Regions from separate parts of the Halomonas qinghailakensis genome, predicted to be linked through region 2. Evidence: predicted binding sites of a transcription regulator. Region 2 holds the regulator's gene; the other holds the start of a gene.
What was found. The regulator PhoB, encoded in region 2, activates phosphate uptake and scavenging genes when phosphate is short. The targets are predictions, from matches to a motif close to TGTCATANNNNTGTCANA.
Positions count from the first base shown of each region.

Region 1 (4,105 bases), 470 kb from region 2:
GGCCTGTGCCCTGCTTGCTCAATGCTTACCAGGAACAGAGGTGCGTTTGCGCCCGATCAGTGCCAGCCAAGCGCAAGTCGCATATCGGAATCAGATGTGTGTATGGCAATAAAACAGGCTGCCTAAAATAGAAAAGGCATCCAACGGGATGCCTTTATTAACAGTGGCGTTACTCACTCTTAAGCGCCAACAATACCGCCATCTTCACGGGTAATCACCAGCGTTGCAGAGCGTGGAATAGCGCTCCCCCCCTCAGGCCAGTGACTAATAAAGTTGCCAGCGGCAAAGTCATCCGCAGGGGTCGTGGCTCCTGGATGCTGGACGTTAACAAACATGGTGCGCTGGTCAGGTGTTGTCACTACGCCGGTGATCTCCTGGCCTATTGGCCCAGTCAAAAAGCGTTTTATTTCGCCTGTTTCTGGGTTGGCGACCAACATCTGGTTATTGCCAAAGGCTTCAAAGATACCGGTATTCATTACCGACTCGCTGACGTCCGTTTGTATCCATACCCGGCGGTCAGGGTCGATCCATAAACCGTCAGGGCAGCAGAACATATTGTCGTCATTTAAGGTGTTACCTGCGAGATCACGACTGCTTTCTTGGTCTCCCCCAAGTACAAACAGATCCCACTGGAAGCGTTCACCAGCATGGCTGCCCTCTTCTTGCCAGCGAATAATATGCCCGAAGTTATTGTTGGCGCGCGGGTTGGCAGCGTCTTCATCGCCCTCTTCACGGCGGGTGTTGTTGGTCAGGGTAAAATATACCTGCCCAGTGACAGGGTCGACTGCTCCCCATTCAGGGCGGTCCATTTTTGTGGCACCGACAACATCCGCAGCGCTGCGCGTATTGACTAAGATATCCGCCAGATCTGCAAAACCATTGTCGGGCGTCAAACCGTTCTGACCAGGCGCAAGCGCTAGCCACTCACCGCTGCCATCTTCATTAAATTTGGCAACGTATAAGGTACCTTCATCCAACAGTGAGCCATCCGCGGTTGCAGCTTGGTACGGCTGACGAGAAACAAATTTATAGATGTACTCAAAGCGAGCGTCATCCCCTGAGTAAGCAACCACTGGCTGCCCTTCCACCGCAGGCGCAAAAATAACGCCTTCGTGGGCAAAGCGCCCAAGGTGGGTGCGCTTGACAGGAGCAGCGTCCGGCGACATAGGGTCAATTTCGACCATCCAGCCAAAAGTATGCGGCTCGTTGCGGTAATCGTCAGTTGCACTTGCCCCTTTGCTGCTCGCATCAAAACGGGCAAACATATCATCTTCGCGATCAGCACGATGCCATTGGTAGCGCCCTGTCTCACGCGTTTCTATCCCATAACGGGTTTGCCTGCGGTCAATATCAGCATCGTTATTGGCGAAGTAGCCCGCCCAATTCTCTTCCGCAGCCAAATAGGTGTTCCACGGGGTAACACCATGAGCACAGTTATTAATCGTGCCACGCGTCATGGTACCGTCAGGGCTGTAGTGTGTTTTTACGTGGTCAGTCTCAGCTACTGGCCCTGAAAGACGCATCGGCGTTTGTGCAGTCACACGGCGGTTTAGCGCATCCTGCACAACGCCCCACTCACCGCTCTCAGCCTGGCGAACACGTACCAGCGTGATGCCATGGGCATTCATTTCCTTGATGACTTGGTCAGCATCGCGGCTGCCATCCGCATGCTGAGGGAAACCATTACGATCTAATGACAACCCAGCAGCCGCGGCATGTAAAAAGCGCGGTTCAACGTACTCATGGTTAAGCACCAACAGGCCATCGGTGGAACTGCCGTTTAGTGGGAAGAAGTGCATGCCATCGTGATGGCTTCCTACCTGCTGGGCTTGATCGTCGCCGCTGCCATTGTGAGTAAAAGCAGGCATATCGCCACTAATCGGCGTTCCCCACGGAATAAAGCTCTGTACACGATAACCGTCAGGCACTACCACTTTATCTGCCGCGCTGACCGGTACTGGCTTAAACCCAAGGCTAGGCGATGAAACACCATCCTGTGCTGCAAAGGCATTATTAAAGGGCAGTTTGGTTGCCATCAACCCGGCAATCACCGTAGCCAGGCCACCCTTCAGCACGCCCCGCCGAGTTAACCGCTTTTCGAGCACATCGCCAAAATAAGCATTGTTAGAGACGTTGCTAAGGGGTTCGTCACCTTCTGCGAGAACTACTGAAACCTTACCTGGAACAAAACGCTGCTGCGCCATAAGAACTCTCCCTTTAAAAAAACCACTGTGGCTTAACGCCGACAAATCCAGGAGATAAGAATCAGCAATGTTTATGAACGGTAAGTGACACTGCAGTTAAACTTACGTGTTATATCGAACCAAAAAAACCCGCATCTTTTCGATGCGGGTTAGAACAAGCAAGGCGTTGCTTAGAGTAATGGTTACTTCAACATTTATGCCACGTCGAAGCGGTCTGCGTTCATCACTTTTGTCCAGGCAGCGACGAAGTCTTTAACAAACTTCTCGCCATTATCGTCCTGAGCATACACTTCTGCGTAAGAGCGCAGCAGTGAGTTAGAGCCAAACACTAGGTCAACACGCGAAGCGGTCCACTTCACGGCACCCGTGGCACGGTCGCAGATTTCGTAGGCGTTGTTACTCACCGGCTTCCAGCTATTGCCCATATCGGTCAGGTTAACGAAGAAATCGTTGGTCAACTGGCCTTCACGGTTGGTAAACACGCCGTGCTTGGTGCCGCCATAGTTGGTGCCCAGCACCCGCATGCCACCCAGCAGCACGGTCATTTCCGGTGCAGTCAGGCCCATCAGCTGGGCGCGATCCAGCAACATCTCTTCAGGTTTGACGATGTAGTCTTTCTTCTGCCAGTTACGGAAACCGTCGGCAAGCGGCTCCAAGGGTTCAAAAGAATCTACATCGGTCATTTCGTCAGTGGCATCACCTCGGCCTTTGAGGAACGGTACGTGTACCTCATAGCCCGCGGCTTTAGCCGCTTTTTCGATAGCCACGCTGCCTGCCAACACAATCACATCGGCAATGCTGGCACCGGTATCAGCAGATATCTGCTCATACACCTTAAGCACATCAGCAAGACGTTCAGGCTCGTTGCCCTGCCACTCTTTCTGTGGTGCTAGGCGAATGCGGGCACCGTTGGCGCCACCGCGCATATCAGAACCACGGTAAGTGCGCGCGCTATCCCACGCGGTGCTGACCATGTCGCTGATGCTTAGGCCACTCTCAGCGATTTTCTGTTTAACCACTTCTTCACAGTAATCGGTGCTGCCAGCAGGCACCGGGTCTTGCCAAATCAGATCTTCCGCCGGTGCTTCCGGGCCGATATAGCGCGCTTTCGGTCCCATATCACGGTGAGTCAGCTTGAACCACGCTTTCGCGAAGGTCTGCTTAAAGTACTCAGGATCGGCCATGAACTTTTCGCAAATGGCACGGTACGACGGGTCCATCTTCATCGCCATATCCGCATCGGTCATGATGGGGTTGTGACGAATAGAGGGGTCGGTTGCATCAACCGGCTTATCTTCTTCTTTAATATCGATAGGCTCCCACTGATGGGCACCGGCAGGACTTTTCTTCAACTCCCACTCGTAGCCGAACAGCAGGTCAAAGTAACCCATATCGAACTTGGTTGGGTTGGTGGTCCAAGCGCCTTCAATACCGGAAGTCACGGCATTGCTCGCTTTACCGTCCATGTGCGGGTTGTTCCAGCCAAAACCCTGATTTTCGACATCAGAGGCTTCCGGCTCGACACTTAGCGCACCGGCATCACCATTACCATGGCATTTACCCACGGTGTGGCCGCCCGCAGTTAGCGCGGCAGTTTCTTCGTCGTTCATCGCCATACGGGCGAAAGTAAGACGCACATGCTCTGCCGTCATAAGCGGATCAGGCTGACCGTTCACCCCTTCTGGGTTAACGTAAATAAGCCCCATTTGAACCGCTGCAAGCGGGTTTTCCATGGTGTCCGGCTTGGTAACGTCACCATAGCGCTCGTCAGAAGGCGCCAACCACTCTTTTTCAGCGCCCCAATAAATGTCTTTCTCTGGGTGCCAAATATCTTCACGGCCAAACGAGAAACCGTAGGCAGGCAGCCCCATGGACTCGTAAGCCACGGTGCCTGCCAAGAT
Region 1 covers NZ_CP096973.1:2,181,923-2,186,027, reverse strand. Annotated here, with positions in the region: gene M0220_RS10275 (5-oxoprolinase subunit C family protein) at 1-112, shown strand, start outside; gene M0220_RS10270 (PhoX family protein) at 180-2,204, opposite strand; gene katG (catalase/peroxidase HPI) at 2,399-4,105, opposite strand, start outside.
Region 1: a site for PhoB is predicted at 2,277-2,294, ahead of M0220_RS10270 (PhoX family protein). Genes of this name have one in related genera too.

Region 2 (4,105 bases):
GCGGCGCGCGCTCTGGCGCAATAAGGGTGACTTGATGGCCGCCAGCATATAAGTCATTAGCGAATTCACAGCCCACCAAGCCAGCCCCCACAATTGCTACCCGTGCAGGCGCTGTCGCCAAGGCATCATAAAAGCGGCGATACTCGTCTAAATCGTTCACCGTAAAGCACCGTTTGGCGACGTTTTCCGGCACGCTAAAGGGTGTACGTGGCGCCGCGCCAGTCGCTAGTACAAGGTCATCGTAGTGAAGCTGATGACCGTTACTGAGTACTATGCGCTGGTTATCCACATGCAGGTGTACGACCTGGGTGTGGGTAATTAGCTCGGCATTAAGCTCTTCGGCAACGTCGCGGGCGCTGCGCTGTGCCAGCTGGTCGGGCGTTAAGCGCTTCGCAAAGCCGGTGGAGAGCAGCGGTTTACTGTAATCATCGCCGCTATCCGCGCTGATGAGGGTAATGGTGCGTGTATCGCCTTGCCGGCGCAAGGCTCGTGCAAGGCCAATCCCCGCCATGCCAGTGCCAATAATAATCAGCGCTGAATGTGAGTTGGACAGTAGTTGTTTATCGATTGCGGGCATGCAGTCACCAAAAGTCGGTGGAACAAAAGCCAGTATGGTCACCATGTTACACTAGCTCTATATGTATTGACCGCCTCGGAGACCCTGGTGAACGCCCCTACTTTTCGGCAAGCCTCTCTAGTCCCTCACCAACTCGTTACTCATCGACTATTTACTCATTGGCTACCCGTTGCGGCGGCTCGTCCTGGGATGAGCGCCCCGTGGTGGCAGTGGGTAGCCTCGAAGGATTCCTTGACAACACGGCTAACCGTCGCAGGCGACACCAAGGCGTTTCGGGTGCAACTGCTGCGCCAAACGGTTGGGTTTCCTCTGCGTGATGAAGCGCTGGCGCTGGGCATTGCCCCGCGACGCTATGCCTGGCTAAGGGAAGTGGCACTGTGTGTGGGAAATAAACCTTGGGTGGTTGCGCGCTCGGTAGCGCCACTTAGCCAGTTACAAGGCAAAGGCTTGGAAGGGCTGGGCGAGCGCTCGTTAGGCAGTTGGTTGTTTCGACAGCCCGATCTAGTGCGTGGACCGCTTTACGCTACCCGCCATCAGCCACGTTTTGTCGTCGAACAGTCTGCGCTATTGGCAGACAGTGTATGGGGGCGGCGCTCAGTGTTTCAGCACAGCGGACTGTCGCTATTGGTACAGGAATACTTTTTATCAAGCATGGCAGATGATCTTGACCTGCCTTCGCGCTAGGCTAGTGCCAGCGTATTCTTTTTGAGAGGTAAGCATGGATCGTTCTCTGTTGCGGCCAACGGGATGGGCCCGAGTGGCAGATTTTTTACATTTAATGCGCTTAGATCGCCCGATTGGCACCTGGCTACTGATGTGGCCAACGTTATGGGCGCTTTGGATAGCGGCTGATGGTGTGCCTGAGCGTAATGTGCTGCTAATTTTTATTGCTGGTGTGTATGTGATGCGTGCCGCGGGCTGCGTGGTCAATGATTACGCTGACCGTCACTTTGATGGCCATGTAAAGCGCACTAAGCATCGCCCATTAGCCACTGGGCGTATCAGTGAAACCGAAGCGCAGCTACTGTTTATCGCGCTGGTTGCCGCCGCTTTCATTTTAGTGTTGCTGACCAACTGGTTTACGGTGCTGCTTTCAATCGGCGGTGTTGTTTTAGCGTTTATTTACCCCTTTATGAAGCGGTATACCCACTTCCCACAAGTGTTTTTGGGAGCGGCGTTTTCTTGGGCAATCCCCATGGCATTCGGTGCAGTATTGGGGTACGTTCCGTTTGAAGCGTGGCTGTTGTTTAGTGCGAACGTTTTATGGACAGTGGCTTACGATACCCAATACGCCATGGTCGACCGCGACGATGACCTTAAAATTGGCATTAAATCTACCGCGGTGCTGTTCGGTAGTGCTGACCGCTTTATCATTGGTGTGCTGCAAGCAGCGACATTGTTGCTACTTGCATGGGTGGGAATACGCGTTGGTTTGGGAGGGTTTTTCTGGCTTGGGTTAACGGGGATGGCCGCTACGTTTGCCCACCAACAGCGGCTAATTGCTGGCCGTGAGCGTGACCGCTGTTTCCAAGCATTTCTAAACAATCACTGGTCTGGCTTATTGATTTTTGCAGGAATAGTACTGAGTTGGTGGCCAATCACTGGCTAAATATCGTCTTTGTCATAGAATTGTCATCAAGTCATGGTGTTATCGTCATTGACATGTCACTGAACTGTTTTGTTGAACTGTTCTTTCGAACCAGTTTTCATTGAACACCGTGAGGCCCCTGGAATGACCGCCAAGACCGTTTTGATTGTCGATGATGAAGCGCCTATCCGCGAAATGATCGCCGTGGCGCTTGAAATGGCTGACTATCGCGTACTTGAAGCGGATAACGCCCAGGATGCCCACGCCATGATGGTTGACCATCAGCCAGATCTACTTTTGCTGGATTGGATGATGCCCGGTACCAGTGGTATTGAACTGGCAAGGCGTTTGAAGCGTGAAGAAGCGACAGCAGAAGTGCCTATAATCATGCTAACCGCCAAAGGCGAAGAGGATAATAAGATTCAAGGGCTTGAAGCTGGCGCTGATGACTATATCACCAAACCTTTTTCGCCCCGTGAGCTGGTAGCGCGCTTAAAAGCAGTGTTACGCCGTACTACGCCTCGTGGCGTCGAAGATCCTATCGAAATCAATGGCTTGCTTTTAGACCCTGTCAGCCATCGGGTGAGCGCTTATGGCAAAGCATTGGAAATGGGGCCGACAGAGTACCGTTTGCTGCAGTTCTTTATGACCCACCAAGAACGCGCGTACACACGTAGCCAGTTACTTGATCAAGTGTGGGGCGGTAACGTGTATGTTGAAGAGCGTACCGTAGACGTCCACATTCGTCGTTTACGCAAGGCCCTCGGGGAAGCCCACCAAAACCTTATTCAAACGGTGCGTGGCACTGGATACCGCTTCTCTGCCCGGGTGTAACCGTGCGTTTGTGGAGCCGAGAACTGTGGCGCTTTGTTTTGTGGGCAATGCTAGGCCTTTTCCTAGGGTGGCTGGTGGCAGTTCCAGGCATCGGTCTAGCGGCGGGCCTTACCGTTTGTCTTGGCTACCATTTACGTCAACTACGTGCGCTATTTAAATGGTTAACGCTTCATCCCCATGATGAACCCCCTGCAGCGAACGGGATATGGGGTGAGCTATTTGATCGCTTGTATCGCTATCAAAAAAGCCAACGGATTACCCAGAACCGCTTACGCGCGACGTTGGCACGTATTCAGGAATCATCTGAAGCAATGCGTGATAGCGTGGTTATGTTGGACCGGCATGGTGACCTAGAGTGGTGGAACAGCGCAGCGACAGAAATGCTGGGCCTACAAACGGCTCATGACCGTGGCCAGCACATTACCAACCTGCTTCGTGACCCAAGATTTATCAGCTATTTTAACGCGTGTAAGTACGGTGAGCCGCTAACCTTGACGTCGCCCATCGATGAACGGCGCATCCTTCAATATCAAATTACCCTTTATGGCGATGATGAACGCTTAGTAATGGCGCGAGATATTACCCGCCTCCATCGTTTAGAGCAGATGCGTCGTGACTTTGTGGCGAACGTTTCCCATGAGCTACGTACCCCGCTTACAGTGTTAACGGGGTATTTAGAAACCTACGGCGAGCTGAAAGATCAGTTGCCGCCGCGGTTAGGTCGCGGGATTGGCCAGATGGAAGAGCAGACTAAACGCATGCAAAATTTGGTCAATGATTTGCTGCTACTTTCGCGGTTAGAAATTGATCAAGGGGGAGAGGATCACCAACCGCTAGCGGTAGGACCGTTACTCGATAGTATCCGCCGCGATGCGCTTGCACTTTCTAATCAACAACACAGTGTTCATGTTGTGCTTGAGAGCGACGCGCGGCTCATTGGTAGCGAACAAGAGCTGCATAGTGCTGTTTCTAACCTTGCCTTTAACGCTGTGCGGTATACCCCAACAGGTAGTCAGATAACGCTTCGCTGGAAAACGCTACCGAATGGTGGCGCCTGCATTGACGTTGATGATGACGGTGAAGGGATAGACCCGGTTCATATTCCA
Region 2 covers NZ_CP096973.1:1,707,511-1,711,615, forward strand. Annotated here, with positions in the region: gene M0220_RS08055 (NAD(P)/FAD-dependent oxidoreductase) at 1-577, opposite strand, end outside; gene M0220_RS08060 (chorismate--pyruvate lyase family protein) at 665-1,261, shown strand; gene ubiA (4-hydroxybenzoate octaprenyltransferase) at 1,296-2,186, shown strand; gene phoB (phosphate regulon transcriptional regulator PhoB) at 2,310-2,999, shown strand; gene phoR (phosphate regulon sensor histidine kinase PhoR) at 3,002-4,105, shown strand, end outside.